2 regions of the Limnohabitans sp. JirII-29 genome follow, and region 1 is predicted to be linked to the other one. Evidence: predicted binding sites of a transcription regulator. Region 1 holds the regulator's gene; the other holds the start of a gene.

Region 1 (15,648 bases):
AGCACCACGCCTTCGGCGCTGGTGATGACGCAACCAACCCGTGGGTTGGGTGAGGTGAGGTACAGCGCCTGCTCAGCCAAGGCCAAGGCCTGGGCCATGTGGGCGGTGTCGGTGGGGGAGATCATGTGGCAATTATCTGTGCAGGGGTGTCTGGCTCAGCCGATCATGGAGAGTGCCAACCCACAGTTGCGCTCGATCACGCCGGTGATGGTCTGCACCAGCTCATGCTCGGTGGCTGTGAAGGGGTGGATGGCCATGGCTTGTTGTGTGACCTTTGCCCATGCGGTGGGTACATCGGTGGCCATTTTTTTGAACAGGCGCAAGCTGGGCTTGACGCCAAACCCGCAGTCGTCACACAACGCTTCCCATGAGTGAGCGCCAATGCGGGGGTAGGTGTCATCGTCACCGATGTAGAGCGCCAAGCGGTCGTCGCCATAGGCCTGCACGCACAACAGGTCATAAAAAGGGGCCAGGGCGTAACCCGTCTCGTCGATCAACACCGAGATGTTCTTGGCGTGGGCGTCGCTGTTGCCAATCAAATAATTCAGCATGACCCAGCGCTGAAAACTCAACAGGTCTTTGGCTGGCAGCTGCAACGCGCGCAAGGCGTGTGCTATTTTTTTCAGACTGACCAAGCCCCCTTGCCGTTCGTACTTCCAGTCAGAGCCCACGCCCAAGAGCTGGCAAGCGTCGATCTGATGCATGCAGACGATGTGACCGTCGACCACTTGGCGGTCGTAGCGTTGCACGATGTAAAGCGTCTCGGGCAAGTGCAGCAGATGGACCTCTGGCACTGGCAACTGGATTGCCCGGGCCAACTTCATGCACAGGTATTCGTTGACGGCGCTGGGTGTGAAATGGGGCAGACGGGAGTCTGGTTTGGCAATGTGCGTGGTGGGCGAGCTGCCCACGCTGTCGTAGAGCTGGGCCCGTTGTGCGTCGTAGCGCAAGCCCATTTTGTCTTGCGCGCCAGGCAGCGACATGCTGCTTTGCGGGTTGGCCAAAAGCAGCGGTTTGCTGTGGTGACGTTGTTGAAGGCGTTGGCGCAAGGTGTCTGGGCTCAACACGCTGTATTGCTGCAAAGTCTGAGGTGCTTGGCCCTCGGGCAACACCGACAACACACCCGGCAACTCGGCACCGAGCTGGCCGACGACTTCAAAGGCACTGGCGTTGCGCAGTTGGATGGCGTTGAGAATTTCCTCCAAGGGCGCACCCTCGGGCAACAGGTTGGCAAAAAAGGTTTTGACGGCTTCGCCTCGATAGGGCGTTGCGCTCAACGCAAATTGCGGGGCCAGCACATAGGCGCACGAGGAAGCCAGCCACTGGGGGTCGTATTGAAAAATGTATTGCCCGGCCTCATGCCCAAACCACCCCATGGCTTGCGCATTGGCCCAAACGCGCAGCCGAATCATGGCTGATGCGCCTCGGTGGGTGAGTCTGCGGCAGATTCAGTGCTCAGGACGATTTGTGCCTCCGACACGCCGTAGTCCGCTCTGAGGGGGGCTTGTTTGGAACGCCGGGTGTTTGCTTGTGCGGTGACCTGAAAACCCTGGGCTTGCAGACTCAGGCCGAGGCCATTGATGAGCTGGACCAGCTTACCCAAGCTGCAATTCTGAGGGCTGGACTCTGCATCACGGATGAAAGACACGCTCACACCGCAAGCGGCGGCGGCAGCCTCACGCGACAACTGTTGACGTTTGCGCTCAGCGGCCAAGGCAGCGGCCAAGGAGGGCAGTGTGCTGTTTTCAATTTTCATATTTGCTCCTGATAGGACAAATTATTTGTTTTCTTAAGCAGTATTATGATTTTTTGACCTCAAAAGGTCAATTTAATGATGTTGATTGATGGCATCGGCAAAATTGTTCTTTCAGGGGCAATGGTTGGCGTCTGGCCGTGCCTTCAACGCCCCCAACACTGCGCCACGCTGAGCGACGCGTTGACCACCCCGCGCACGCCCGTGTGTGTGAGCGTGAAGCTGCCACAGGCGTCGCCCACTTGCGCTCCGGTGGGTGTGGCGGTGAGGGTGAAGCCTTGCGCGCTGCTGGCAAGGCTGAGTTGGTAGCGCAGGCCTTCGGCTTGCAGCACGCTGGTGGGCACGTCTGCTGCTGCGGGGTAGCTGCCGTTGGCGCTGGCGGCGCGCTCTAGCCAATGGGCGGCTTGCAGCAAGGCGGTGCGGGCTTGGGCGCGTTGGCTGCGTTGCAGCAACTGTTGGTAGTTGGGCCAGGCCCAGCCCACCAAGACAGCGATGCAGGCCAAGGCGATCAACAGCTCGACCAAGCTAAAGCCGTGTTGTGCCACGTCGGTGTGAGGGCGGGGGTGAGGCATGGGCGCTTTCATGTGCAGGGGTTTGTTTTGTCGTTGGAGGCTCATTCGGCCAGCACCTGCCAGCTGTGCCAAGTGCCGCCGCTCGTGCTGCCCGGCACCGGGTTGGCGGGGGCCGACCACAGGGCTTGCAGCACCACCGCTGTGCCAGGCAGAACCCCGCGTGCCAGCACGGTGATGCGGTAGACAAACGGCGCGCTGGGGTTGAGGGGCGTGGCATCGACCAGCACCTCCACCCAGTACCACGTGGTGTTGGCACCGTAAGGGGTGTCGGCGCCGCTCAGAGGCCAGGCGGCGTTGGTCATGGCTTGCCATTCGCTGGCGCTACGGGTGGGCGCACCGTTGGGCGCGCAGATGCCGCTCACACAGGCTTGTGCGCCCAGGCGTTGGCGCAAGGTGTCGCGCTCGCTCAGGCTGGTGGGGAAGAACGCATGCGTTTGCGCGTCGTTGCCCGGTGTATGGCGCGGGTTGATATTGCCCTGCGCGTCGGTGGCTGCGCCCAAGATGTCTTGCAGCGCCAAGGGCAGGGCGGCTTCGGCGCTGTGTTGGGTGCGCAGCAGGTCGGCCTCGGCGTTGAGCAGCCACTCGGTGCCGCGCAGGTTGCGCCAGCCTGTCAATGCGGCCAGGCCCACCAAGGCCAACACGGCCATCACGGTGGGCAAGGCCAGCCCCAAGCTGCGTTTCGGGTAGGAGCGCATGCGGTAGCTCACGGCAGCACGCCCACATGGTTGCGCAGGGTGAAGGTGCGGCGCAGCACGCGTCGGCTCAAACCGTCTGCAGCCACGGTTTCGCCCTGGCAGCCCAGGCTGGCGGTGTTGCGTGTGGCGTTGGGCTGGCTGCTGACCCAGCGCATGCACACTTCGATGGCCAGCACTTGGCGCATGTCGCTGACTTGGGCCGCCGTTTTCCATTGAATGGTTTGGTTGGCACCGGCTTGGGCGTAGCGCACTTGCAGGTCTTCCACGCCTTCGGCCAAGGCTTGGTAGGTGCTGCCGCTCAGGCGCAGGTCTTTGCAGGTGAGTTCTTTTTTGGTGTTGAGCTGGTAGTTGTTGAGCACCAGTGCGTCGCTGCCTGCATGGTTGCCTTGGCAGTCGTAAGGGTTCAGGCTGTGCCAGTGACCCAGGCTCACGCTGTCGGTGCGGGTGCCCTCAGTGCCTTGCAGATCGGGTTGGCTGTTGTCGTGCGGCGCTGTGCGTTGCACCTGTTGACCATCGGCTGTGGTGCTGACTTGCGCGGCACCCGCCATCTGAGCTTGGATGCGCAGGTTGCGCAGTGCGACACGGGCGTTGTGGTGCAGCGCATCGACCGCTTCAAAGGCGGCCCACGATTGGCGGCTAACGTTGTAGCTGGCCACGGCACCCAGCATCACAGCCAAGCCCACGGCCAAGCCCACCAGCAGCTCGGGCAGGGTGTGGCCGCGAGTCAGCATGGTGCTCACCATGCTGGCCGAAAGAACAAACGCCAACAGCTCATGGCGCTCGGGCAAGCGGGGCTGCCCCACGCGGTGTCGGTGCGGTAGCTCTCGCCGCTGTCGTGCCAGGCCACCACCACGCCCCACCAGCCGCTTTGGCCGCTGAGGGCAAACACGGCGGCATCGCCTTGCGGCAGCTGTGTGTTCAGGGCCTGTTGCAGTTGTGCCATGTCCCATTGGGCCAAGTCGCTGCGGGCGCAGGCCAGAGTGGTGCAGTTGGTCGTGGCGCTACGGGCGGCAGTGCTCCACGTGCGTGTGTACAGCGCGGCTTGGCTGGCGTTGAGGCGCATGCGCTCGGCCAGGTCGTCTGCCAGCCCCATGGCGATGCTGCGGTTGACCTGCTGGCGTTGGGTTTGCAAGCCGATTTGTTGCAACCACAGCGCGGCCAGCACGCCAGAGGCCAACAGCAGCAAGGCCATGAGCGCTTCCAGCAGCGCCACACCGTGGTGCATGTGCTTCAACTGCACGAGGTCCCCAAGACCGTGCGAATGCGCCCGGTGTTGTTGAGGCACAGCGAATAGGCCACGCTGAGGCTGGGGTTGCGCGAGCCCACCGTCCAGCGGTCGCCCACGCCACCCAACTCGCCTTGGCGGCTGATGGTCAGCGCACTGGTCTTGGTGTAGCTCACCAACAAGGGGGTGTGCAGCGGGGTGACTTGCAAGGTTTGGCTGCCGTCGGCGAGTTGCAACTGCCAGCCGCAACTCCAGTCGGAGCCCACTGCGGTGGCCCAAGTGCAATCGCTCAATCGTGCCAAGCGCAGTGCTTGGCCCAGTTGCAGTGCCCGCACACGTGCGCTTTGCAAGTCGTTGTGCAGTTGGTCACGGGCCAGTTCGGCCCGCGTTCGCTCCAGCACGCGTTGCATGCTGGGCACCGCCAGCAGGCCGACCCAGCCGAGCACGGCCAACACCAGCAGCAACTCCACCAAGGTGAAGCCCTGGTGCGCGTGCCTGTGAGAATGAAAAATGCCCAGCGTTTGCATGCGGCAAATGCTAGGCATCTGGGGGAGTGCGGCGCGTTGCCGCCACTCGAAAATTATTTGCGAACTTCGTCGACCAAGCTCTTGAAATCGTCGATGTCTTCAAAGCTGCGGTAGACGCTGGCAAAGCGGATGTAAGCCACTTTGTCGAGTTTTTTCAGCTCGCGCATGACCAGTTCACCAATGCGGGTGGAGGGCACTTCGCGCGCGCCGAGGCTGAGCAGTTTTTCTTCGATGCGTTCAATCGCGTTGTCGACTTGTTCCGTGCTGACCGGGCGTTTGCGCAGGGCCAGACTCATGGAGTCGAGCAGTTTGTGGCGTTGGTAGTCGATGCGTCGCCCGTCTTTTTTGACGATGTTGGGAAAGCTCACATCGATGCGTTCGTAGGTGGTGTAGCGCTTGTCGCAGGCACCGCATTGGCGGCGACGGCGGATGGAGTCGCCGTCTTCAGACATGCGGGTCTCCACCACTTGGGTTTCAAGGTGACCGCAGAAGGGGCATTTCATGGGGTGTTGTCTCGCTTTGGTTTGTTGGCGATTGTGCTTGTGGTTTTGTCTTTGCCCTTGCTTTTGCCTTTGCCTTTGCCTTTGCCTTTGCCTTTGCTGTGCTCGCTGGGGGTATGGGTGGGGGCCGCTTCTTCATACTGTGTACAGAAAATCATCAGCGGCCCCCACCCATACCCCCAGTCTGCGGCTGGCTTGGCTGGCGCTCGCCGTGTTCATGCGCTGCAATGCACGATCTGAGCTGGCTTTTTTGTTGGCACGCAAATCACTTGTAACTTTCGTGGCTTCTGGATTCTGGCGTCATGCTTGTGATTCAGCATGGGTTCCCGAAAGAACTTGCTCTCAACCCAACCGCAGGGGTGATGAGTGCGGCGGGCGATGATTTTCTGTACACAGTATGAAGAGCCCGCCGTACCCATCGCCTCTGCCGTTTCCGGCGCGAAATCTTCACGCCAGAAACACCCCAACTCAGCGGTAGACCGGAAAGCGGCTGGTCAAAGCATGCACCTTGGCGCGCACGGCTGCGATGTTGGCTTCGTCGTGCGGGTTGTCCAACACGTCGGCAATCAAATTGGCGGTCATGCGCGCTTCTTCGTCCTTGAAACCACGCGTCGTCATCGCTGGGGTGCCAATGCGCACGCCGCTGGTGACAAAAGGTTTTTCGGGATCGTTGGGGATGGCGTTCTTGTTGATCGTCATGTGGGCAGCGCCCAAGGCGGCTTCGGCTTCTTTGCCGGTGATCTTCTTGGAGCGCAGGTCCACCAACATCACGTGGCTTTGTGTGCCGCCGCTGACGATGCGCAGGCCGCGTTGGGTCAGCGTTTCGGCCACGATGCGGGCGTTGGTGATGACTTGTTGTTGGTAGGCCTTGAACTCGGGCGCCAGGGCTTCTTTGAACGCCACGGCTTTGGCCGCGATGACGTGCATCAGCGGGCCGCCTTGCAGGCCAGGGAAGATGGCGCTGTTGATGGCTTTTTCGTGCTCAGCCTTCATCAAGATGATGCCGCCACGGGGGCCGCGCAGGCTCTTGTGGGTGGTGGAGGTCACCACATCGGCGTGAGGCACGGGGTTGGGGTAGACGCCTGCGGCGATCAAGCCGGCGTAGTGGGCCATGTCGACCAAGAAGATGGCTCCCACGTCTTTGGCCACTTTGGCAAACCGTGCAAAGTCAATGTGCAGGCTGTAGGCCGAGGCACCGGCGATGATGAGTTTGGGCTTGCTCTCGTGGGCCTTTTTCTCCATCGCGTCGTAGTCGATTTCTTCTTTCTCGTTCAGACCGTAGGACACCACGTTGAACCACTTGCCACTCATGTTGAGCGCCATGCCGTGGGTCAGGTGACCGCCTTCGGCCAGGCTCATGCCCATGATGGTGTCGCCGGGCTTCAAGAAAGCCAGGAACACGGCTTCGTTGGCCGATGCGCCGCAATGCGGCTGCACGTTGGCCGCGTCGGCGCCAAAGATTTGTTTGATGCGGTCGATCGCCAGTTGCTCGGCCACGTCCACGTGTTCGCAACCGCCGTAGTAGCGCTTGCCGGGGTAGCCTTCGGCGTATTTGTTGGTGAGCTGCGAGCCTTGGGCTTGCATGACGGCGGGCGAGGCGTAGTTCTCGCTGGCGATCAGCTCGATGTGGTGTTCTTGGCGCGCGTTTTCAGCCTGGATGGCGGCCCACAGTTCGGGGTCGGTCTGTTCGATCAAGATGTTGCGGTGGTACATGCTGGCAGTCCTAGTAGAGGTGGTCCCGGCGTGCCGATACATCGGCACAGGGCTGCCCAGGCGAACGGCAAAACACCTCAAGGGTTGAGGCTGCGCGCTTCCCAGTGGTCAAAACTCCACGTCAGCGGTGCGGGGCAGGGGCCCAGCACGCCTATCGCCAGTTGCGCGCGGGTCAGAGTTTAGCGTGATTCCTCGTCGTCTTTGGCGGCATCACGGCCAAAGGGGGTGAGGCGCTGAGCTTTTTCCCACAGGCTCTCCAGACGAGCGGTGGCAGCTTCAGCCGCAGACGACGGCGGCGGGGTGAGTGGCACTTTCACACCCTTGGCCACTTGTTGCAGGCGGCCATATTCGGCCACCACTTTGGTGGCGTAGCCGGTGTCTTCTTTGATGTTGGCGGCGCCCACGTATAGACGCAGACCACCTTCCACGCTGCCCGCGCGGGTGATGCAGTCTTTGAGCACGTTCACGCCCACGCGCACATTGGCCACCGGGTCAAAGGCGGCCAGCGAGCCGCCAAAACTCACGTATTTGTCTTCGTGAACTTTGGTCATGACCTGCATCAGACCCTGCGCACCCACGGCGCTTTGCGCGAAGGGGTTGAAGGCCGACTCGACCGCCATGACGGCCAGAATCAGCGTCGGTTCAATTTGGTTACGGGGCCCCAAGTCGTAGGCTTCGGCCACCAAGGCGCTCAAGGGTTCGGGGGCGACCCGGTATTTGCGGCTCAGCCAGTAGGCCAGGTAGGCCTGCTGTTTGGGTAGGTCGCGTGGGTCGGTGGCGGTGGCGCGGTCTACGGCGTCGGCGTCGGAGCTCAAACCGGTGGCGTCGTATTGACGTTCTTGCAGCCAACTGATCAGCTTGGCTTCGGTGACCGCGCGAAGGTCAGGGCGCACCGTCAATGTGACGACGACGAAGAAGATCGACAACCCCACCACTGCCATGCCGTTGTGGGTGATGGCAAAAAAGCCCTGCGCCACATCGGCTGCGAAAGTTCGCAGTCCTAATTTGATGTGGGTGAGTAAGGGCATGAAGATATTTATAAAAGTGAGGTAGCGGAAAATTTTAAAGCCTAGGCGACAATCTATAGATATTTGATACGAGCCTGACCTGTGAACGATTCTGCTAACAAACCCCATGACCTGACTTCTTTAGATGCTTTGACCGGCGGAGCCTTCACGGCACCCACCTCGGGCGAACGCGCGTCGCGCTTGCGTGACTGGCTGGCCAAAGAGCCCAATGCCGAGCAATTGCAAGCGGTCTTCACTGAAATGAGCCACCGTGACAAAGGCGCATCCAAAGTCTTGCGTGAAAAGCTCGATGAGTTGCGTCGTGCCAAAGGTCAAGACGCGTTGGCCCAAGAGTGGTTGGCCAAAGGCGAGGTGCTGCGCGACGCGGCACACATCAACTTGGCCGATGCCATGGCTTGGCAACGTGACGCTGCCAAGGCCGGTGCCCCCTTGTCGCGCGAGCCATTGGCGGGTTTGAAAACCGCTTTGGTCGAACGCGTCAAAGCCATTGAAGACTTGCAGCATCAAACCCAGGTGCAGCGCGAAGCCGCGGTGTTGCTGGCACAGCGCATTGAGGTGTTATCGACCAAGCCTTGGCAAGACGCGCAAGCCCAACGCGCAGGCCTACAGGCTGACCTGGATCGCTGGGTGGCGCAAGCCCAAGCTTTGGCGGCCGATGCGCAGTGGCCCAGCGTGGATGCGAAATTTGCCCCCGCCTTGCAAACCAGCACCCAACAAGTGCAAGCCGTGTGGGTGGCGTTTTGCGAGGCCCTGGCTTTGACCGAAGCCGCTGCTGCCGATGCCAGTGCCCCTCTGCCAGCGGTGCCCGCCTGGGCTGATCAGTTGCGTGTGGCCCGTGGCGAAGTGTTGCCCCAAGCGGCTGCTGCGCCCGCCAAACCCGAGACCGTGCGTGTGGACCCCACGCGCAACGTCAAACCCACGGCCGATAAGGCAGTGGTGGATCAAAAACGTTTGGAGCTGGCACAACAAGCCGAAGCCTTGTTCAAACCTGCACCGACGCCCAAAGCGGCCAAGCCCGCGTTGGCCAAAGCCGAGCAGCCTGTGGTTGCTGTTGTGCCTACCGAAGCAGGCGCACCAGAGGCCGCACCAGATGCCGCACCCGTGTCGGCACAAGCGACGCCCGAAGTGCAGGCATTGCCTGCTGAGGAGGTGGTCGCTACGCCTATCGATGCTGTTGCCAGCGATGTGCCTGCCACTCCCCAAGTCAGTGCTGAAGCGGTGGCACCTGTCGCTGCTGAACCCGAATGGGTGCCCGCCATGGGCGGACGCAAGATGCAAGAAGCCTTGCGCAACTTGCGCGATCAGTGGAAAAAAATTGACAAAGAGGCAGCGCCCAACCCTGCGTTGTGGAAGCGCTTTGACACTGCATGCAACCGTGCCCACCACGTGGTGGACGCTTGGCTCAAAGAAGCCCGTGCCCAAACCGCAGCCCACAAAGCACAGCGTTTGGCTTTGATCGAAGAGGTCAAGGCTTGGGCGGCAGAGCACGCCCAAGGCCCCGACTGGAAGGGCGTGGCGCGTCAACTGCACCAATTCGCCCAACGCTGGCGCGACAGCGGTCATTTGAGCGAGAAGATGTTTGCCGAGTTGCAGCCTGTGTGGAAGGCGGCCATTCACGCCGCCCACGAGCCACTCGAAGCCTTGCAAAAAGCCAGCTTGGCACGCCGCCAGGCCTTGATTGCCGAGGCCCAAGAGTTGGGTGCTGCGCCCACCTTGCGCATTGACGCTGTCAAAGCCTTGCAACAGCGTTGGCAAGAAGAAGCTCACACCGTGGTGCTGGACCGCAAGCAAGAGCAAAAGTTGTGGGATGCATTCCGTCAGCCGATTGACGAAGCGTTTGCGCGCAAGTCGTCGGTGCGTGAGCAATCGCAAGCCGCCCTGACCCCACATGACCGTGCGGTGTTGGACGCCTCGAAGGCGTTGGAAGCGGCCATTGCCAAGGGCGATGGCGCACAGATTCGCGCCGCCATGCAGGTGTTAGAGCAAGTCTCTCGTGGTGAGTTGCCGCCCGAAGCAGCCAAGCCAGCAGCCCCGGTTGCCGCGCCTGCGCAAGCAGCGCCCGCACCAGAGATGCCGGTCGCTGCCGATGCCAGCACAGAAGCCGCACCCGCGGCCAGCGCCGAAGCGCCTGCGGCGGATGCCCCCCCATCAGATGCCTCGCAAACAACCACCGACTCAGAGGCAGCGCCTGCTGAGCCCGATGTCGCCCCCGCCCCCGCGCCCAAACCCCACAAGCCGGTGGTGGCGGTGCGTGGTGACGATCGCCCAGGTCAAAAACGTACCGAGGTGGCCCCAGCGGGTTTCCGTGGCCGTGATGGCAAACCGGCTGGCAAGTTTGGCGACAAGCCTGGCTTTGGCCGTGACGGTGGCGCACGTGCTGGACGTGATGCACGCGACGGTGGCCGTGATGGTTTTGCACCGCGTGGCCCGCGTTTGGGTGACGCGGCTTTCCGTGCCCAGCGCAATGCCTTGGACATGGCCCAAGACGCACTGCGTAAGCTGGCCGCACAAGCCCACGGCGAAGTGCTCACGCAACTGATGCACGCTTGGGAAAAGCGCGATGCCAGCCAGTTGCCCGCAGCGCAAGCCATTGGCAACAAGCTCACACCGGCTCAACGCACGCAGTGGGCCCAGGCTTTGTCCTCGGCACCGCAAGGCGAGGCCGTGACGCCTTTGCTGCGCCTGGAAGTTGCTGCCGAGTTGCCTACGCCTGCTGCCCAGATGGATGCTCGCCGCGCTTTGCAATTGCAACTGCTGACCCGCCGCAACGACCCATCGCCCCAAATGACTTGGGCCGCTGATGCGTCTCAGGTGTTGGCTGGCGCTTACGACGAAGCTGCGGCGCGCCGCTTGCAAGCTGCTTTGAAGGTGTTGCTCAAGCGTTGAGCGTAGGCGGGGGCAGGGCTTGCCGCACCAAGCCTTGGCCGGGGTTGCCAGCCTGTTCGCGCAGCCAAGACACCACTTCCAAGCGCGGGGCTGTGCCGCTGGCATGCCAGTCACTCAAGACCCAGCGCTGTAAACCGTCACCCATATCGTGCACCGCAGGTCGGTGGGTATGTCCATGCAACAGCACTTGGCATTGGGTGGCTTGCAGCCAACTGCGTGCGGCTGGCGTGTCCACGTCGGCATAGTCGGTGTGCGTGCGTTTGCGTGCTTCGCTTTGGGCACGCATGGCTTGCCCAGTGGCTTGTCGCTGCGCCAAAGGCTGTGCCAAAAACTGCGCTTGCCATGCGGGCTGGCGCACTTGGTCGCGAAAAGCCAGGTAGTCGTGGTCGCCCAAGCACAGGCTGTCGCCGTGACTCAGCAAAATACGAAATACCCCCAAAGACAACACCGTGGGGTCGCTCAAAGCGTGCATGCCCGATGCCCGAAAGGCGTCGGCACCCAACAAAAAATCTCGGTTGCCACAGAGGAAGTAAACCGGCAAACGCTGCGACGTGCGCTGGATCACCGACAAACACTGCAAAGCAAACGGCTCTTGGGTGTCATCACCCACCCACACCTCGAACAGATCGCCCAAGATGAACAGGGCATTGGCCTGTGTATGGGCCATGTAATGGGACCAAGCGAGGAAGGTGTCTTGATCGTGCACATCGAGGTGCACGTCAGAGATGAAATCCACCTGTTGCCAGGTGGAGCTTGCCTGGATGTGTGACACCGCATCAGGCAACAGGCCAGGTGACAAAGCCGGTGACGGCGTGAACATGTCGGCTGGCCCTACGGGTGGCGCTTTAGAGCGCAACCGCTTTCTCAATCACCACGTCTTCTTTGGGCACGTCGTCATGGAAGCCTTTGCGCCCGGTTTTGACGGCTGCAATTTTGTCGACCACGTCCATGCCGCTGACCACTTTGCCAAACACGGCGTAGCCCCAGCCTTGCGCACTGGGGGCGGTGTGGTTCAAGAAGCCGTTGTCTGCCACGTTGATGAAGAACTGAGCCGTGGCCGAGTGGGGGTCTGAGGTACGCGCCATGGCCACGGTGTAGTGGTTGTTTTTGAGGCCGTTGTTGGCTTCGTTTTGAATGGGCTCATCGCATGACTTTTGGGTCATGCCGGGCTCGAAGCCGCCACCTTGCACCATGAAGCCAGGAATGACGCGGTGGAAGATGGTTTTGTCGTAATGGCCTTTGGCCACATAGCTCAAAAAGTTGGCCGTGCACTTGGGGGCTTTCTCGGCATCGAGTTCCAGCGTGATGACGCCGTGGTCCAAGATGTGCAGTTCGACTTGTGGGTTGCTCATGATTTACTTCTCAAGGGTTGCAGATTGAATGACGATGGCCGTGCGTGGCACATCGGTGGCGAAGGGGCCGCCGGAACTGGTGGGCACTGCCTTGATGCGTTGCACCACCTCCATGCCAGAGACCACGCGGCCAAACACGGTGTAGCCGGGTTGCTGTGGGCTGGGATCTAAAAAGCCGTTGTCGGCCACGTTGATGAAAAACTGTGAGGTGGCTGAGTTGGGAACGTTGGTGCGCGCCATGGCGATGGTGCCCACGGTGTTGCGTGGACCGCCTTTGGCCAAGGCCTCACGGCCTTCGTGCACCACGGGCGCACGGGTGGGGCGCTCCATGTAGCGCTGGTCGTAGCCGCCGCCTTGAATCATGAAGTTGCCGATCACGCGGTGAAAGATGGTGCCGTCGTAGTGCTTGTCACGCACATATTGCAAAAAGTTTTCCACCGTCTTGGGGGCTTTGTCGGGGTAGACCTCGACCACGATGTCACCCGCATTGGTGGTAAATTTCACCCGGGGTGCGTCTTGTGCGAAGGTGGTTTGTGCGGCCAAGCCGCACAGGGCCAGGGTGATCGTGCACAGGGCACGCCGAGAGATGAAGGACAGGTTCATGGTTTGCTTTGGCTCAGTTCAAGTGCAGGTTTGAGGCGCTCTACTTTTTGTGCTGCGGTGCGATGTTTGGGGTCTAGGGACGAGGCACGTGCATAAGACTGTTGAGCCAAGTGCAGCAGCACATCGCCTAGGTTCTCGTGGGCCGCGGCATAGCTGGGGTTGTCGCGCAAGGCCGCCTCAAACGATTCTTTGGCACGGTTGTAGTCGCCTTTGGCGGCATACAACACACCCAGGTTGTTGTGCGGCTCGGCCAGCTCGGGGTAGTCTTGCGTGAGCCCCAGGTAAATGGGCAGGGCTTTGTCGGGTTGACCGGTTTGTTCGTGAATGAAAGCCTGCCAGAACAGCATCTGCGGATCGCGTGGGTTTTTGGTCAAGCTGCGATCAATCCACGACAGCGCGGCGGTGTACTTGGCTTGGCGCAACAGTTTGCGCACTTCTTGGTGGTCGTCGGTTTGGGTGGTGCTGGCCAATTCTCCTGGCTGCCAAGCGGGGCCCACATCGGATTGCGCGAAGGTGGATGTCACCACGCAGGCCAGCGCAAACCCCCAGGCCAAGATGCCGTGTCTGCCCAGTACATGACCGATGTCACGCGGGTTGGCAAAAGTGTGCTGAGGGTTTTTCATGTGCTTTGTATACTGAGAGCCATTGTAAAACAGCGGGTCTTCATCACCCTTTGCCTTTGCACCCTTGTTGACCCAATCTGCGGTCCTTAACGATTCACTCATGACGCTTCGCATTCACAACACGCTTTCGCGTGCGCTGGAGACTTTTTCGCCGCTCGAACCTGGACATGTCCGCATGTATGTGTGCGGCATGACGGTGTACGACTTGTGCCACTTGGGCCATGCCCGTTCAATGGTGGCTTTTGACGTGGTGCAGCGCTGGCTCAAAGCCAGTGGCTACCGCGTGACCTATGTGCGCAACATCACCGACATTGACGACAAGATCATCAAACGTTCGGTCGAGAACGGCGAGACCGTGCGCGCCCTGACCGATCGCATGGTCGACGCCTTGCACCAAGACGCCGACGCACTGGGCATTGAGCGCCCCAGTTTTGAACCCCGCGCGATGGACTACGTCCCCCAAATGTTGGCCATGATTGGCACGCTCGAAAACAAAGGTTTGGCCTATCGTGCGAGCAACGGGGATGTGAATTACGCCGTGCGCAAGTTTGCGGGTTACGGCAAGCTTTCGGGTAAGTCGCTCGACGAGTTGCAAGCCGGTGAGCGCGTGGCCGTGGACGACGGCAAGCACGACCCGATGGACTTTGTGTTGTGGAAGTCCGCCAAAGCCAGCGAGCCCGATGAAGTGAAATGGGCCAGTCCGTTTGGGGCAGGGCGACCCGGCTGGCACATCGAGTGCTCGGCCATGAGTTGCGAGATGTTGGGCGAGAGCTTTGACATTCACGGCGGTGGTGCCGACTTGCAGTTTCCTCACCACGAAAACGAAATCGCCCAAAGCGAAGGCGCGTTTGACAAACCCATGGCCCGCGTGTGGATGCACAACGGTTTCATCAATGTGGACAACGAAAAAATGTCCAAGAGCTTGGGCAATTTCTTCACCATCCGCGATGTGCTCAATAGTTATGGGGATATACACACCGGAGCAGAAATCGTTCGATTTTTCATCGTACGTAGTCATTACCGAAGCCAGCTCAATTACAGCGATGAACATTTGGTTGATGCACGTTCTGCACTTACTCGGCTTTACACCACGCTGGATACGGTACCCCCTCAAGTTGCAGTCGTTGATTGGTCCAACACTTATGCTGCACGGTTTAAAGCAGCTATGAACGAAGATTTTGGTACGCCTGAAGCTTTGGCTGTACTGTTCGATTTGGCAACAGAGGTCAATCGCACGCAGTCGACGGTGATGTCGGGGTTACTCAAAGCATTGGCTGGTGTGCTTGGCTTGTTGCAGCAAGACCCTAGAAAGTTTTTGCAAGGAAAAGGCAGAAGTCTTATCTTGAAAATAAACGAATCATTCGGTGTGACAGATTCAGTCCAGGTCGTATCAAATGAAAAATATATTGATGAGCAAATAAAGATTCGTGCTGCGGCCAAAGCCGCCAAAAACTTTGCCGAAGCTGACCGAATTCGCCAAGAGCTGGCTGCGCAGGGTGTGCTGCTGAAAGACTCGCCCACGGGTACCACCTGGGAACGCGGGTGATGATGGCTCGCCAAGAAAAAATCACCATTGCGACGCCCGCCTACTGGGCCGAAGCGTGCAAGCACTTGGTCAAAAAAGACCGGGTGATGAAGCGCCTCATCCCTCAATTGGGCGACGCTTGTTTGCAGTCGCGCGGCGATGCTTTCATCACGCTGGCGCGCAGTATTGTGGGGCAGCAAATTTCCGTCAAAGCGGCCCAAAGCGTGTGGGATCGATTTGCGCTGTTGCCTCGCAAAATCTCTCCCGCCAATGTGCTCAAACTCAAGGTAGACGACATGCGTGCGGCAGGTTTGTCCGCCCGAAAAATTGAATACTTGGTGGACTTGGCCTTGCACTTTGACAGCGGTGCGTTGCATGTGAACCAATGGGCTGAGATGGAGGACGAAGTCATCATCGAAGAGCTGGTGGCCATCCGCGGCATTGGCCGCTGGACGGCTGAAATGTTCTTGATTTTTCACCTCATGCGGCCCAATGTGCTGCCGCTCGACGACGTGGGCTTGATCAACGGCATCAGCCACAACTATTTTTCAGGGGAGGCCGTCAGCCGCAGCGAAGTGCGCGAGGTAGCTGCCGCCTGGGCCCCCTATTGCAGCGTGGCGACTTGGTATATTTGGCGCTCGCTAGA
Region 2 (15,648 bases), on a different contig from region 1:
GCGTTTGTACCCGGGTGACATTGGTGCGGCCACGGGTTTACGCACCGATGGGCATGGCCGTGCGCTGGACGCCCAAGGCATGCCCATTGCGGGCTTGTACGCCTGTGGCAACGACATGCACTCGATCATGGGCGGGGCCTATCCGGGCCCTGGCATCACCATCGGCCCGGGCTTGACCTTTGGCTATTTGGCCGCCGAGCACGCGGTGGCACGCGCACGCGGCGCGTAAACAACATCACACGTCAACATGCACGCAGGCCATGCCCCATGTGCGTGTGCCCTGCAATGCCTGAGCATGGAAAGATGACCGCCCGAGGCACATCACAAAGCCTGCGCAAGCAGGCCGCACTTACAATGGTCGTCTTCTTTAACGGCCTCTGGATGAACCCCATGAAACGCTGCACTTGTCCCCTCGGGGAGGCTCACGCATGAGCCGCAAAGTCTTTATCAAAACCTTCGGTTGCCAAATGAACGAGTACGACTCGGACAAGATGGCGGATGTGCTTGGGCAGTCCGATGGCTACGAAAAAACCGACGACCCCGAACTGGCCGACTTGATTGTGTTCAACACCTGCTCGGTGCGCGAGAAAGCGCAAGAGAAGGTGTTTTCTGACCTGGGCCGGGTGCAACACCTCAAGGCCAAAGGCGTCAAGATTGCCGTGGGTGGCTGCGTGGCCAGCCAAGAGGGGGACGCCATCATTGCGCGCGCGCCTTATGTGGATGTGGTGTTTGGCCCGCAAACCCTGCACCGCTTGCCCGAGCTGTTGAACCAGCGCGAGTCGCAGATGCGGCCCCAGGTGGACATCAGTTTTCCAGAGATTGAAAAGTTCGACCACTTGCCCCCCGCACGGGTGGAAGGCGGCAGCGCCTTTGTGAGCATCATGGAAGGCTGCAGCAAATATTGCAGCTACTGCGTGGTGCCCTACACCCGTGGCGAAGAGGTGAGCCGCCCGTTTGACGATGTGCTGGTGGAAGTGGCGGGCTTGGCTGCACAAGGCGTGAAAGAAATCACGCTGCTGGGCCAAAACGTCAATGCCTACCGGGGCGTGATGGGTGGCACGGCTGAGATCGCCGACTTTGCTCTGCTGATTGAATATGTGGCTGAAATTCCAGGCGTGGAGCGCATCCGCTACACGACCAGTCACCCGAATGAATTCACACAGCGCTTGATCGATGTGTACGCCAAGGTGCCCAAGCTGGTGAGCCATTTGCACTTGCCCGTGCAGCACGGCAGCGACCGCATTTTGATGGCCATGAAACGCGGCTACACCGCCATGGAATACAAGAGCACGGTGCGCAAACTGCGCGCCATCCGCCCTGACATGGCGATGAGCAGCGACTTTATTGTGGGCTTTCCCGGTGAGACCGAGGAAGACCATCAAAAGCTGATCAAGCTCATGCACGATGTGTATTACGACAACTCGTTCAGCTTCATCTTCAGTCCACGTCCCGGCACACCGGCCGCCAATTTGCACGACGACACACCGCACAGCGTGAAGCTGCGCCGCTTGCAAGAGGTGCAAAAAATCATCGACGACAACGTGCGCGCCATCAACGTGCAGCGCGTGGGCTCGACCCAACGCATCATGGTGGAAGGCTGGTCACGCAAAGATGCCACCGAGCTGATGGGCCGCACCGAGTGCAACCGCATCGTCAACTTTGCAGGCGGCCCCAACTCGGAACGCTTGCTGGGACAGATGATTGATGTGACGATCAGCGAAGCCTACCCGCACTCGCTGCGTGGACAGGTGTTGGTCAAAGAAACGGTTTGAAGCGCGAATCAATCAGGAAAGGTGCCTATGCGACCCTCGCTCGTACTTGCCCGCCATCGACAAGCCATGCATGAAGCGGCAAGCCGCTTTCGCGTTGCGAACCTGCGCATCTTCGGCTCGGTGCTCAGCGGGACTGACCAAGACGGCAGTGACTTGGACCTGTTGGTCGACGCACTGCCTGGTGCCACACTGTTTGACTTAGGCGGACTACAAGATGAACTCGAATCGCTGCTGGGCATTCGTGTCGATTTGTTGACCCCTGCTGACCTGCCCTCCAAGTTTCGGGCTCAAGTACTTGCTCAGGCGCAGCCGGTATGAGCGAGAACCGACTTGCCGACTACCTTGACCATATGCAGCAAGCTGCGACAGATGCTTGCATCTTTGTTGAAGGTATGGGGAAAGCAGATTTCCTAGAGGACAAACGCACACAGCAAGCGGTCATCATGAGCCTCATCATCGTTGGCGAAGCCGCAACAAAGGTGATGGACGGCTATACCGAGTTCACAGAGACGCATACGCAAGTGCCATGGCGCAGCATGCGAGGCATGCGCAACCGCATCGCTCATGGCTACTTTGATATCAACCTTGATGTGGTGTGGGACACCTTGCAAACAGCGCTGCCTGAGTTGTTGCAGCACTTGCATGCTGTGCGTCAGCAAGCGCGCGACGCCCCCAACCCTTGAAGACACATCACCACGTCGGGGTGTACCCCGTGTCTTTCAAATAACGCAGGTAGTCGCCGTGCGGGATCGGCACACAGCCTTCTAGGCTGCGGTTGTACACATAGGTCCACGCTTGCAAGCGGCGGCCATCGCTCAGGTCAACCACCACACGTTCGCGCAGGTATTCGCAACGCTCGGGGTGTTCAGGCTGGTAGGACTCCACCTCGTCCAAGCGCGCCAGCATGACGTCGTCCACCTCAAACACTTGGCCATGCACTTGGCCTGCACCGCCCACCAGCGCGGGGTAAGCGCCCAAGTCAAACAAACTGCCTGGCACCTGCGCAGCGCCCACAGGGCGCGCGCCTTGCATCACCTCATGGCGACACAAGCCAGGCAACAAGGTGCCGTACACAAACAACAGATACGTCATGGGCGTATTGTGCTGTCGCCCACGTGCACGCGGGCTGTGCCAAGTCAAAAAAGACGCAGCGCCTGCGTTGTATAAAGAGCGCATACCAAGACACAGAGGCAAGCCATGAAAGCAGAACTCAACGAGCGCGTCACGCGCATTGGCCCGGGCACACCGTGTGGCGATGTGATGCGCCACTACTGGCAACCGGTGGCGCTGGTGGACGAGTTCAACCCCGCACTCGACCCACGCATGGGCGTTCGCCCGGTGAAAGCCGTACGGGTGTTGGGACAAGACTTGGTGTTGTTCAAAAACGCGCAAGGCGTGTTTGGCTTGCTCGACCGTGACTGCCCACACCGGGGCGCAGACCTGGCGTTTGCACGCAACGAGGGTGACGGCCTGCGCTGCCCGTTTCACGGCTGGAAATTTGATGTGACCGGCCAATGCACCGAGACCCCGGCCGAGCCCACGGGCAGCAAGCTGTGCGCGCATGTGAAGCAACGCAGCTACCCGTTGGTGGAGCGCAGCGGCATTTTGTTTGGCTGGTTCGGACCGAAAGACAGCACGCCCCCGCCATTTCCAGCGCTCGACTGTTTCACCGCCCCCCACAGCCACACCTTTGCTTTCAAAGGTTTGTGGCAGTGCAACTGGTTGCAGGCATTTGAGGTGGGGGTGGACCCCGCGCATGCCTCGTTCTTGCACCGGTTTTTCAACGACGAGTCGCTGGACGACACCTATGGCAAACAGTTTCGCGGTGCCAGCGCTGGTGAGATTGAGGGGCAGCGCTGGCCGATGACCCGGGTGATGCGCGAGTTCGATCAACCCCAGATCAGTGTGGAGGCCATGCCGTTTGGCATGCGCCTGACCAGCTTGCGCCCGATGACCGAGGCCTTGACCCATGTGCGGGTGACGAATGCGATTTTTCCGCACACGTTTGTGATTCCGCTCTCCGAGACCATGACCATCACCCAGATGCATGTGCCGGTGGATGACACGCACACGTATTGGTATTCGGTGTTCACTAGTTTTGAGGGCCCGGTCGACAAAGAGGCCATGCGCAACCAACGTTTGCAAGCGATTGATTTGCCCGACTACACACCCAAATCAGGCCGCCACAACCAGTGGGGATTTGACCCGCAAGAACAAATGACGCGCACGTACTTAGGCATGGGCGAGAACGACATCAATGTGCATGACCAGTGGGCCTGCGAAAGCATGGGCCCGATTCAAGACCGCACCCGCGAGCACCTGGGCACCAGCGACAAAGCCATCATGGCCAACCGCCGCACGCTGTTGCAAGCGATTGACGATGTGGCTGCGGGCAAGATGCCGCCTGGCTTGGCGCAAGCCGAGGTGGCCAGCCAACGCATCGGCCCCGACACCGTGGACGGCATTGCCCCCGCGCACGACTGGCAAGCGTGGTGGCAGCACGCCGTAGAGGCCAAGCGTGCCGGCGCGCCTTGGCCTGCGGCACTGACCGCAGTCTCCACCGACGCCGAAAACCTTCATCCTCAGGTGAACGCATGAGCAGCTTTGCCACACGCTGTGGCTTAGACACACCAGCATGGCAAGCGGCGGTGGCCCGCACCACGCAACTGCTGCGCGCCAGCGACATCGAGCTGGTGCGTTTGGCCTGGTGCGATGTGCACGGCGTGACACGCTGCAAAACCTTGGTGACCGAAGCCGCCATTGACGCACTGCACAACGGGGTGGGCATGGTGAGCACCTTGCTGCTCAAAGACACCTCGGACCGTACCGCGTTCAAGGTGTTTGAAGCCAGCATCAGCAATGAGTTGCCGGGCTTTGAATTTGCGAGCAATTTGCTGCTGATGCCCGACCCACACAGCCTGCACATCTTGCCGTGGGTGGACAACACCGCTTGGCTGCAATGCCAGCCTTGGTTCCCCAACGCACAGCCTGTGGCGCTGGACAGCCGCTACCAATTGCAAAGCGCACTCGCACGTTTGGCTGAGCAGGGTTTAGGGCTGAAGTGCGGCCTGGAAATTGAATTTCACATTTACCGTTTGCAAGACGCCACGCACGGCAAAGACCTTGACCCCGACTTGGCCGCCTGGCCAGGCCGTGCGCCAGCAGTGAGCATGATTCACCCGGGCTACCGCCTGCTGTCCGAACACGACATGGACCAATGTGAGGAGCCGCTGCGCATCGTGCAGCGCACCGCACAAGGCTTGGGGCTGCCTTTGTTGTCGCTGGAAATTGAGTTCGGGCCCAGCCAAGTGGAAGCGGTGTTCAGTGCCACCGACGCTCTGACGGCTGCCGACAACATGGTGCTGTTTCGCAATGCCGTGCGCCAAGCCCTGCGGCGTGCGGGCTACCACGCGACCTTCATGTGTCGCCCACCGTTTCAACACATCATGTCCAGCGGTTGGCATTTGCACCAGTCCTTGGTCGAGCTTGACAGTGGCCGCAATGCGCTGATGCGCGACGCGGCTGTGCCCCACACCCAAGCGCAAGACGCCCGCCACACGCTGTCAGACTTGGGGGCGCACTATTTGGCGGGTTTGCTGGACCATGCCCAAGGCAGCACGCTGCTGTGCACGCCCACGGCCAATGGCTACGGACGTTTTCAGCCCAATGCGCTGGCCCCACAGTCCATTGTGTGGGGACGCGACAACCGAGGCGCCATGTTGCGCGTGATTGGCCAGGCGGGCGACCCTGCCACACGGATTGAAAACCGTTTGGGCGAACCCGCTGCCAACCCCTATCTGTACATGGCCTCGCAAATTCACGCGGGCTTGGCAGGCATGGCGCAACAACGCATGCCACCGCTGGCCACAGAAGCGCCTTATCAAACGCCAGACGGCGACGACACAGGCCGCACACGCATTCCCAGCCATTTGGGCGAGGCCTTGAATGCCTTTCAAGCCGATGCGGCCATGGCGCAAGGATTTGGCGATGCGTTTGTGCGCTACTACAGCCGCATCAAGCAAGCGGAGCAGCAACGCTTTGAAGCGGCCGAAGACACTTTGGAGTTTCAGCGGCGAGAATATTTCGCTCGCATCTGACAGCACGCACAAGGACAATTTTTATGATTCGCATCACCCTCTTCAACCATGCCCAAGACACGCAAGGCACCACCATCGAGGCCAAGCCAGGGCACAGCTTGATGAAAGCGGCTGTGTCAGCCGATATCGACGGCGTGGCCGCCGACTGTGGCGGCACCCTGACCTGCGCCACTTGCCATGTGATGGTGCGCGAACCCTGGCTGAGCCAGTTGCCCGCCATGAGCGACGACGAAGACGGCATGCTCGACTTTGCCGCCTGCACACGCCAAGCCAACAGCCGTTTGTCGTGTCAGATCACGCTGACTGAGGCGATGGACGGGATGCAGGTGGATTTGCCGGCCAGCCAGTACTGACCGGCCAGCGTGTGCTGCTGGCCACATCAGCAGTCACCAGACCAGCGCTTGAGGGTGTGGTGCTTTAGCGCATGCCGGGAAAGCCGCCCCCGCCCATGCCGGGCATGCCTTTCATGCCACCCATGCGCTTCATCATCTTCATGAGGCCACCGCCGCGCATTTTTTTCATCATGTCTTGCATTTGCTCAAACTCTTTGAGCAAGCGGTTGACGTCTTGCACTTGAACACCGGCACCAGCGGCAATACGGCGCTTGCGTGTGGCTTTGATGAGGTCGGGTTTGCGGCGCTCCAGCGCGGTCATGCTGTGGATGATGCCCTGCTTGCGACCGATGTCTTTCTCGGCGCGGGTCATGTCGACTTCGCTGGCTTTGGCCGCCATCTGTGTGGGCAGTTTGTCCATCAAGCTCGACAAGCCGCCCATGGATCGCATTTGCTGAATTTGGGCCAAGAAGTCGTTCAAGTCAAAGGCGTCACCGCGCTTGACTTTATCGGCCAGCTTTTGCGCGGCCTCCATGTCGACACCGGCAGTGACTTGCTCGACCAAGGCCAAGATGTCACCCATGCCCAAGACGCGACCTGCGTGGCGTTGGGCATCGAAGAGTTCCAGGCCATCGAGTTTTTCGCTGGTACCCGCAAATTTGATGGGCGCGCCGGTGATTTGGCGCACCGACAAGGCCGCGCCACCGCGTGAGTCACCATCGAGTTTGGTCAACACAATGCCAGTGAGTGGCAAAGCCTCTTTGAAGGCTTTGGCGGTGTTGATGGCGTCTTGACCTTGCATGGCATCGACCACAAACAAGGTCTCCACCGGGTTGAGCACGCGATGCAAGGTCTTGATTTCTTGCATCAACGCTTCGTCAATGGCCAAGCGGCCAGCAGTGTCAACTAGTAGCACGTCAAAGTAATGTTTGCGCGCGTAGTCGAGCGCCGCACGCGCGATGTCTGCGGGTTTCTGATCGGGGGTGCTAGGGAACCACTCAGCACCGGCTTGTGCCGTCACTGTTTTCAACTGCTCGATGGCGGCTGGACGGTACACGTCGCCCGAGACGGTGAGCACTTTCTTTTTACGCTGATTGATGAGCCAACGTGCGAGTTTGGCAGTGGTGGTGGTTTTACCCGCGCCCTGCAAGCCCGCCATCAGGATGACGGCTGGCGGTTGTGCTGCCAAGTTGAGATCGCTCACACCCTCGCCCATGGTGGCCGCCAGCTCTTGGTTGACGATGGCGACCAAGGCTTGGCCCGGTTGCAATGAGCCAATGACTTCTTGACCCAGGGCTTTTTCTTTCACGCGGGCAATGAAGTCACGCACCACGGGCAGGGCCACGTCGGCTTCGAGCAAGGCCATGCGCACCTCGCGCAACATGTCGGCCACGTTGCTTTCGGTGATGCGGGCCTGTCCGCTGATGTGTTTGACCAGGCGTGAGAGTTTGTCGGTGAGGGTGGAAGCCATCAATAGCCCCAAGGTGGGTTTGGTGTATGGGTCAAGCAAAACGCTAAACTTGCACCATGATTTTAGCCAGCGACGTCCCTCACAGCTTATGGCTTGGCCTGCCCACTGCGGCGGCCTATGCCTTGACGGCGCTGATGGGTCCGCGCATCGCCAGCTCAATCAGCCACCGCTTGTTGACCGTGCCATGGGTCTTGCATGGGCTCGGTTTGGTGTTTGCGCTGTTTGGCGCACAAGAGGGTTTTGCGCGTTTTGGTTTTGCCCCTGCTTTGTCGGTCACGGTTTGGTTGATGTTCACCTTTTATTTGTTGGAACAGCATTGGTTCCCACAGTTGCGCATCCGCTGGACACTGGCCGGCTTGGGGGCCGTGGTGGTGCTGTTGGCCGCTGTGTTTCCAGGATCGCCCTTGCACATGGCCGCATCGCCTTGGTTGCCGCTGCATTGGGCGCTGGGCATTGCGTCTTATGGTTTGTTTGCAGCCGCGGTGGTGCATGCATGGCTGATGACACGTGCCGAAAAAAACATGCGCTTAGGCGCCGACACCCACGTAGGACTGCCTCTGTTGACGCTGGAACGCTTGACGTTTCGCTTTGTCGCCGGCGGCTTTGCGTTGTTGACAGCTACCTTGGCTGCGGGCTGGTTGTTTGGCGACAGCTTGTATGGTGAACAAGCCGCCTGGCGCTGGAACCACAAAACGGTGTTCTCTGTGCTGTCATGGCTGACCTTTGCAGCACTGCTGATTGGCCGCAGCCGCTTTGGCTGGCGTGGCCGCACCGCCGTGCGCATGCTGTACATCGGTTCTGGCTTGTTGCTACTGGGCTATGCCGGTTCCCGCTTTGTGCTGGAAGTGGTGTTGGGCAGAAGCCTATGAAATACCTGATCTTGCTGGTGATGGTGTTGGGGGGCATCTGGTGGATTCGCCAGCAACGCCCGCAACACACGGAGACCAAAAAGTCGCGTCAACCCTCTGGTCCTCAAACGATGGTGACTTGCGCCCAATGTGGCGTACACCTGCCAGAAAGCGATGCGGTGCGAGGCCTGCAAGGTGTGTATTGCAGCGAAGCACATCGCCAGCAGGCGCAAGGTTGAGGGCCACACCTTGACGGTTGATACGCTGTGGCGCCAAGGCTGGTACCAGTTTGCCCGGCACATCCATTCACCCAACTTTGGGCCACGCCCACCAGGTGCTGAGGTGGATTTGGTGGTGGTCCATGCCATCAGCTTGCCGCCAGGGCAGTACGGTGGCCCCGAAGTGCAGGCCTTGTTCACCAATACCCTGGACTGGGACGCCCATCCTTACTTTGCGCAAATTCGTGGCATGGAGGTGTCGGCCCACTTCTTGATCCGGCGCAATGGTGACCTGGTGCAGTTTGTCAGTTGTGATGACCGGGCCTGGCATGCAGGACGCTCGCACTACCGGGGACGCGACGATTGCAACAACGACTCGATTGGGGTTGAACTCGAAGGCCTGGATGGCCAGCGTTTTGAAGAACCACAGTACGAAACGCTGGGGCACCTGACCACAGCCATCGCACAACACTATCCAATTGCACACATAGCGGGACACGAACACGTGGCGCCTGGGCGCAAACAAGACCCAGGTGCTGGCTTTGAGTGGCGGTTTTTGCAACAGTACTTGGGTTGGCCGGACAGGTGTTTTCCCGAAAATATTTTTCTTTCATCGACAGAAGAAAAAAAATCCTAAGCCCTTTCGCGTGCACCTGCGCTGTGCGCTGCTGATTCACCGTATTTCACATCCCATGTCTGCATGGGCATTGGCGCGTCAAACATGCCCCAAAGGCCCATAAATCAAGCGTTTCATTTGCACACCCGCATGCCGATTGGGCCCGGATTGCATGCGCCAAAAATGTACCTGGGGCTATGACACAACACCCGCCACAAGAAATCAATTTCTACACCTTAAAACACTACCCCTAGTGTCTTGAAGGGTGGTTCAACACCAGATATAGTGTGTCCTGTTGATGGCGCACTTTGCTACAAAGTGCGCATCCAAGGTACCTCAGGCAGACAAAACACGCACGCTGCCAAGACCACCAGCAACGTCTAGATATAACAAGGAAGAACACGTCATGCAAATCGCTGAAACTGCGGCATCTACTGCCAGCACAAGCCACCAATCGACACCTCAAGACAGGGTCGCTTCAGACAACGTCTCGATGTTGACGCACTACCAAATCATTCGCCGCAATGGCGCTGTGGTGCCATTCGAACCGGCCAAGATTGCGGTAGCGATGATGAAAGCGTTTTTGGCGGTGCATGGCACGCAAGGCGCGGCATCAGCCAGCGTACGCGAAGTGGTGGATTCACTCACGCAAGGTGTGGTGCGTGCGCTGATGCGCTCACGCCCAGGCGGTGGCACGTTCCATATTGAAGACGTGCAAGACCAGGTGGAGTTGGGCTTGATGCGCGGTGGTCATCACGAAATCGCGCGTGCGTATGTGCTGTACCGCGAGCGTCGTACCCAGGAACGTGCACATACCAAAGAACAACAAACTCCCGCCGTACCTGCGCTGCATGTGATCGATGGCGGACAACGTGTCCCCCTCGACCTGAACCATCTGCAAGGCTTGATCCATGACGCATGCACGGGCTTGGGCGCAGATGTCAAGCCCGAACCCATCATGGCAGAGACCATGCGCAACCTGTATGACGGTGTGCCTATGGACGAGGTGTACAAGGCCGCCATTTTGGCGACTCGTACGTTGATCGAAAAAGACCCTGACTACACCTATGCCACCGCACGTTTGTTGATGCACACCATCGTGCGCGAAGTGTTGGGCCAAGAAGTGGCTCACTCGGACATGGATCAACACTATGCCGACTACTTCCCACAATTCATCAAGAAGGGTGTGGACAACGACTTACTGGATGAGCGCCTGCTGCAATTTGATTTGAAGCGTTTGGGTCTGGCACTCAAAGCCGACCGTGACTTGAAGTTTGATTACCTGGGTCTGCAAACGCTGTATGACCGCTATTTCCTGCACGTGCGCAAACAACGCATTGAGCTGCCGCAAGCCTTCTTCATGCGCGTGGCCATGGGCTTGTCGCTGGACGAAATTGACCGTGAAGCCCGCGCCATTGAGTTCTACGAAGTTTTGTCATCGTTCGACTTCATGTCGAGTACCCCGACGCTGTTCAACAGCGGCACGTTGCGCTCACAGCTCTCTAGCTGCTACTTGACCACGGTGCCCGATCACTTGGACGGTATTTATGAGTCGATCAAAGAAAACGCCCTGCTGTCCAAATTTGCAGGCGGCTTGGGTAACGACTGGACACGTGTGCGTGCTTTGGGCAGCCACATCAAAGGCACCAATGGCGAGTCACAAGGTGTGGTGCCTTTCCTGAAGGTGGTCAATGACACCGCCGTGGCCGTCAACCAAGGTGGCAAACGCAAAGGTGCTGTGTGCACCTACTTGGAAACTTGGCACTTGGACATAGAAGAGTTCCTGGAACTGCGCAAAAACACCGGTGATGACCGCCGCCGCACCCACGACATGAACACGGCCAACTGGATTCCTGATTTGTTCATGCGTCGCGTGATGGAAAAGGGTGAGTGGACCTTGTTCTCCCCTTCTGATGTGCCTGATCTGCACGATCTGTTTGGCTCAGCGTTCGAGAAAGCCTATGTGGCTTACGAAGAAAAGGCACGCCGCGGCGAAATCAAACCTAGCAAAACAGTGCAAGCCACAGACATGTGGCGCAAGATGCTCTCCATGCTGTTTGAAACTGGCCATCCCTGGATCACTTTCAAAGATGCATGCAACGTGCGTTCACCCCAACAACATGCAGGCGTGGTGCACTCGTCCAACTTGTGTACAGAGATCACGCTCAACACCAGCGACACCGAAACAGCGGTGTGTAACCTGGGTTCGGTGAACCTGTCGCAGCACTTGAAAGACGGCCCCAACGGCAAAGAGCTCGACCACGACAAACTCAAACGCACCATCACAGTCGCCATGCGCATGCTCGACAACGTGATCGACATCAACTACTACGCAGTGAAAAAAGCGCGTGACTCCAACCTGCGCCACCGCCCCGTGGGCTTGGGCGTGATGTCATTCCAAGACAGCTTGTATGAAATGCGCATTCCTTACGCATCACAAGCGGCGGTGGAGTTTGCCGACACATCGATGGAAGCGATTTGCTACTACGCTTACTGGGCATCGACCGAGTTGGCCAAAGAGCGCGGCAAGTACTCCAGCTACAAAGGTTCTCTGTGGGATCGTGGCCTGTTGCCCCTCGACACTTTGGACATGTTGGCCAAAGAGCGCGGCGGCTATGTGGAAGTGGACCGCTCAGCCACGCTGGACTGGGATGCACTGCGCAAAAAGATTGCACAAGACGGCATGCGCAACTCCAACTGCGTGGCCATTGCACCGACGGCAACCATCTCCAACATCATTGGCGTGGACGCTTCGATCGAACCTTGCTTTGGCAACCTCTCGGTCAAGTCCAACTTGTCGGGTGAATTCACGGTGATCAACAGCTACTTGGTGCGTGACTTGAAACGCTTAGGTCTGTGGGATGACGTGATGGTGATGGACCTGAAACACTTTGATGGTTCGCTGCGACCCATTGACCGCGTGCCACAAGAAATCAAAGCTCTGTATGCCACTGCTTTTGAAGTCGAAGCCACCTGGTTGGTTGAAGCGGCTGCACGTCGCCAAAAATGGATCGACCAAGCACAGTCGCTCAACATCTACATGGCCGGCGCATCGGGCAAGAAGCTCGACGAGACCTACAAGCTCGCATGGTTGCGCGGCTTGAAGACCACGTACTACCTGCGCACATCCAGCGCACAACAAGTGGAGAAATCCACTGTACAAGCAGGCTCGCACAACGCGGTGTCTTCCAGCGGTGCCAGCACCAGTGGCATGAGTGCGCTCGAAGCAGCAGCCGCTGCTGCGCAAGCACAGATGAATGCCATCCCTGCCACTGACATCAAGTTCTGTGGTGTGGACGATCCCACCTGCGAATCGTGTCAGTGATTTTTTGCAATTGAGCAACAAAAATAAGCAACGAAGTGAATCAACGCTTTGCGTTTCTCTTCGTTGCATTCATAATTAGCGTATTGGAAAATTTTCTATGTTGACCTGGGACGAAGAAGTCAAGCCCTCATCGCCATCACCTTTAGCAAGCGGCACAACTGCCAGCTCGATGGAATTCCCACCTCTTTCTGCAGCACAAGCCACACAGCCTGCTGCCGCAGTTCGCACGCTCAATGACGGTGCAACGGCACCTACATCTCCCACACCATCTATTGCCACTGCGACCAGCGAGCGTCGCGTGAACGCTGCCGACAAGCGCATCATCAATGGCCAAACGGATGTGAACCAGTTGGTTCCTTTCAAATACAAATGGGCTTGGGAAAAATACCTCGCCACATGTGCCAACCACTGGATGCCACAAGAAGTGAACATGACGCGTGACATCGCTTTGTGGAAAGATCCCAATGGCTTGAGCGACGACGAGCGCCGCCTGATCAAACGCAACTTGGGTTTCTTCGTGACGGCCGACTCTTTGGCTGCCAACAACATTGTGTTGGGTACCTACCGTCACATCACAGCGCCTGAATGCCGTCAGTTCTTATTGCGTCAAGCGTTTGAAGAAGCCATTCACACCCATGCCTATCAATACATTGTGGAATCATTGGGCTTGGATGAGTCTGAGATCTTCAATGCCTACCATGAAGTGCAATCGATCCGCGACAAAGATGAGTTCCTGATTCCGTTCATCGACGCGATCATGAACCCCAACTTTCACACGGGCACGCTAGAGACCGATCAAACATTGCTGAAGTCGTTGATCGTGTTTGCCTGCTTGATGGAAGGCTTGTTCTTCTACGTAGGTTTCACCCAAATTCTGGCTTTGGGACGTCAAAACAAAATGACTGGCGCAGCTGAGCAGTACCAATACATCTTGCGTGACGAGTCCATGCACTGCAACTTTGGCATTGACTTAATCAATACCATCAAGCTTGAAAACCCACAGTTGTGGACGGCTGAGTTCAAAACTGAAATCAAGGCGCTGTTCATGAAGGCGGTTGAACTGGAATACCGCTATGCCGAAGACACCATGCCACGTGGCGTTCTGGGCTTGAATGCATCGATGTTCAAGGGTTACTTGCGCTACATCGCCAACCGCCGTGCCACACAAATTGGCTTGGAGCAGTTGTTCCCCAATGAAGAGAACCCTTTCCCTTGGATGAGCGAGATGATCGACCTCAAGAAGGAACGCAATTTCTTTGAAACCCGTGTGATCGAGTACCAATCAGGTGGCGCTCTGTCCTGGGATTGATATCACACACACTATGTCACCCAATTTGTCCGTCACAGACACAAACACCCACTTCGAGGTGATGTGCCGGACTCACTGTGTTCATGGGGTTGGACCCGGGTCCAGCGCCATGAATCGCTTTGCATGCTCCAACAGATGCGAAGTGCTTTTCACCCAATGATCTCAACTTGATCTAGGAGAACATAAAAATGGCAACTGCAAAAAAACCGGCCGCTAAAAAGGCCCCCGCAAAGAAAGCTGTTGTGGCCAAAAAGCCCGCAGCCAAGAAAGTAGCCGCTAAAAAGCCAGCAGCTAAAAAAGTAGCAGCCAAAAAGCCAGCAGCTAAAAAAGTTGCAGCTAAGAAGCCTGTTGCTAAAAAAGTAGCGGCCAAAAAGCCAGCAGCTAAAAAAGTTGCAGCTAAGAAGCCTGTTGCTAAAAAAGCAGCCGCTAAAAAGCCAGCAGCCAAAAAGGTTGCAGCCAAGAAAGTAGCGAAAAAAGCTGCTGCCAAAAAACCAACTGCTAAAAAGCCTGCTGCCAAGAAAGCCGCCAAAAAACCAGCCGCCAAGAAAGCTGCGAAAGCACCCGCTGCCCCTGCGCAGACGACGCTGAACCCCCAAGCTGCGTGGCCATTCCCGACCGCCAGCAAGCCCTGATTTCAGTATCAGTGGCGACGGTTCTCCGTCAGCTCAAGCCCGAAGCCGCAAGGCCTCGGGCTTTTTATTTAGCCTCGTCATGCCTTTACCCAAACTGAGCTTTTTGCGAACGGACAAAGATGGAAGTGTCATCGTGGATATTCACGTGATTCCCAATGCCACACGTACCCAGGCGGATGGGTTGCACGATGGTGCGTTACGTGTGCGTTTACATGCACCACCGGTAGATGGCAAAGCCAACTTGGCATTGATGGCATGGTTGGCAAGCACCTTGCAAGTGGCCAAAAGCCATATCAGTTTGGCACGTGGGCAAACATCTAAACGCAAACAGTTGCGTGTGAGTGCTGCCGTGAGCAGCCATGCGAACTGGTCGGCACTGCGCGATCAAGCCACAGACAAACCGTCAACGCTGTAGTTTTGTGGGCCACGTTGTGCAATTTTCAGGGCGCCCACCTGATTGCCCAAAGCTGCACATTTGGCAAGTGACCAGCCTTGCTCCAGGCCAAACAACAAAGCACCGCGCCACGCATCGCCACACCCTGTGGGATCTACCACTGCTTGTGCTTTGACGGGTGGGAGCAGCGTTTTTTCACCATCGATCCAGACTTCACATCCTTCAGCCCCCAAAGTCACGACCAAGCCTTGGACACGGCGCGAGATATCCGCACTGCTCAGGCCTGTGCGGTCACAGAGCATCTTGCCTTCGTAGTCGTTGACCGTGACCCAGGTGGATTGGTCGATGAAACGCGCCAACTCAACACCGTCAAACATGGGCAAGCCTTGACCTGGATCGAATACAAAAGGAATGTCGGCTGCGTTGAATTGCTCGGCATGCTGCAACATCGCATCACGTCCGTCGGGAGAAATGATGCCTAACTTGATATCGCCACGCTTTTCGATACGTGTGGTGTGCGCCTGCATCATGGCGCCTGGATGGAAAGCCGTGATTTGGTTGTTGTCATGATCGGTCATGATCATGGCCTGTGCAGTGTATGCCCCTTCAACTTGACGCACATATTCAGTGGCAA

What was found. Region 1 encodes NrdR, which represses ribonucleotide reductase genes. Its sites were predicted from a motif close to CACNANATNTNGTG; they were not measured.
Region 2: B9Z39_RS04355 (ribonucleoside-diphosphate reductase subunit alpha) is a predicted target of NrdR. The motif match lies at 9,629-9,642, and genes of this name have one in related genera.

What each region holds. Positions count from the first base shown of each region.
Region 1 is NZ_NESB01000006.1:107,569-123,216, reverse strand. Features, by position in the region: gene ribD (bifunctional diaminohydroxyphosphoribosylaminopyrimidine deaminase/5-amino-6-(5-phosphoribosylamino)uracil reductase RibD) at 1-125, opposite strand, end outside; gene B9Z39_RS11050 (HipA domain-containing protein) at 156-1,412, opposite strand; gene B9Z39_RS11045 (helix-turn-helix domain-containing protein) at 1,409-1,756, opposite strand; gene B9Z39_RS11040 (type IV pilin protein) at 1,900-2,325, opposite strand; gene B9Z39_RS11035 (pilus assembly protein) at 2,367-3,020, opposite strand; gene B9Z39_RS11030 (PilW family protein) at 3,029-3,823, opposite strand; gene pilV (type IV pilus modification protein PilV) at 3,757-4,260, opposite strand; gene B9Z39_RS11020 (Tfp pilus assembly protein FimT/FimU) at 4,251-4,790, opposite strand; gene nrdR (transcriptional regulator NrdR) at 4,826-5,275, opposite strand; gene glyA (serine hydroxymethyltransferase) at 5,741-6,985, opposite strand; ZMP/ZTP riboswitch at 7,033-7,160, opposite strand; gene B9Z39_RS11005 (lytic transglycosylase domain-containing protein) at 7,165-8,013, opposite strand; gene B9Z39_RS17175 (DUF349 domain-containing protein) at 8,095-10,899, shown strand; gene B9Z39_RS10995 (UDP-2,3-diacylglucosamine diphosphatase) at 10,889-11,719, opposite strand; gene B9Z39_RS10990 (peptidylprolyl isomerase) at 11,745-12,251, opposite strand; gene B9Z39_RS10985 (peptidylprolyl isomerase) at 12,255-12,854, opposite strand; gene B9Z39_RS10980 (tetratricopeptide repeat protein) at 12,851-13,477, opposite strand; gene cysS (cysteine--tRNA ligase) at 13,578-15,023, shown strand; gene B9Z39_RS10970 (DNA-3-methyladenine glycosylase) at 15,023-15,648, shown strand, end outside.
Region 2 is NZ_NESB01000002.1:336,040-351,687, reverse strand. Features, by position in the region: gene B9Z39_RS04415 (FAD-dependent oxidoreductase) at 1-229, shown strand, start outside; gene miaB (tRNA (N6-isopentenyl adenosine(37)-C2)-methylthiotransferase MiaB) at 429-1,772, shown strand; gene B9Z39_RS04405 (nucleotidyltransferase family protein) at 1,800-2,090, shown strand; gene B9Z39_RS04400 (DUF86 domain-containing protein) at 2,087-2,455, shown strand; gene B9Z39_RS04395 (gamma-glutamylcyclotransferase) at 2,463-2,864, opposite strand; gene B9Z39_RS04390 (Rieske 2Fe-2S domain-containing protein) at 2,970-4,370, shown strand; gene B9Z39_RS04385 (glutamine synthetase family protein) at 4,367-5,869, shown strand; gene B9Z39_RS04380 (2Fe-2S iron-sulfur cluster-binding protein) at 5,893-6,222, shown strand; gene ffh (signal recognition particle protein) at 6,287-7,672, opposite strand; gene B9Z39_RS04370 (inner membrane protein YpjD) at 7,729-8,541, shown strand; gene B9Z39_RS16955 (PP0621 family protein) at 8,538-8,759, shown strand; gene ampD (1,6-anhydro-N-acetylmuramyl-L-alanine amidase AmpD) at 8,770-9,375, shown strand; gene B9Z39_RS04355 (ribonucleoside-diphosphate reductase subunit alpha) at 9,761-12,679, shown strand; gene B9Z39_RS04350 (ribonucleotide-diphosphate reductase subunit beta) at 12,777-13,988, shown strand; gene B9Z39_RS04345 (histone H1-like DNA-binding protein) at 14,177-14,620, shown strand; gene B9Z39_RS04340 (DUF167 domain-containing protein) at 14,754-15,035, shown strand; gene B9Z39_RS04335 (carbohydrate kinase family protein) at 15,005-15,648, opposite strand, start outside.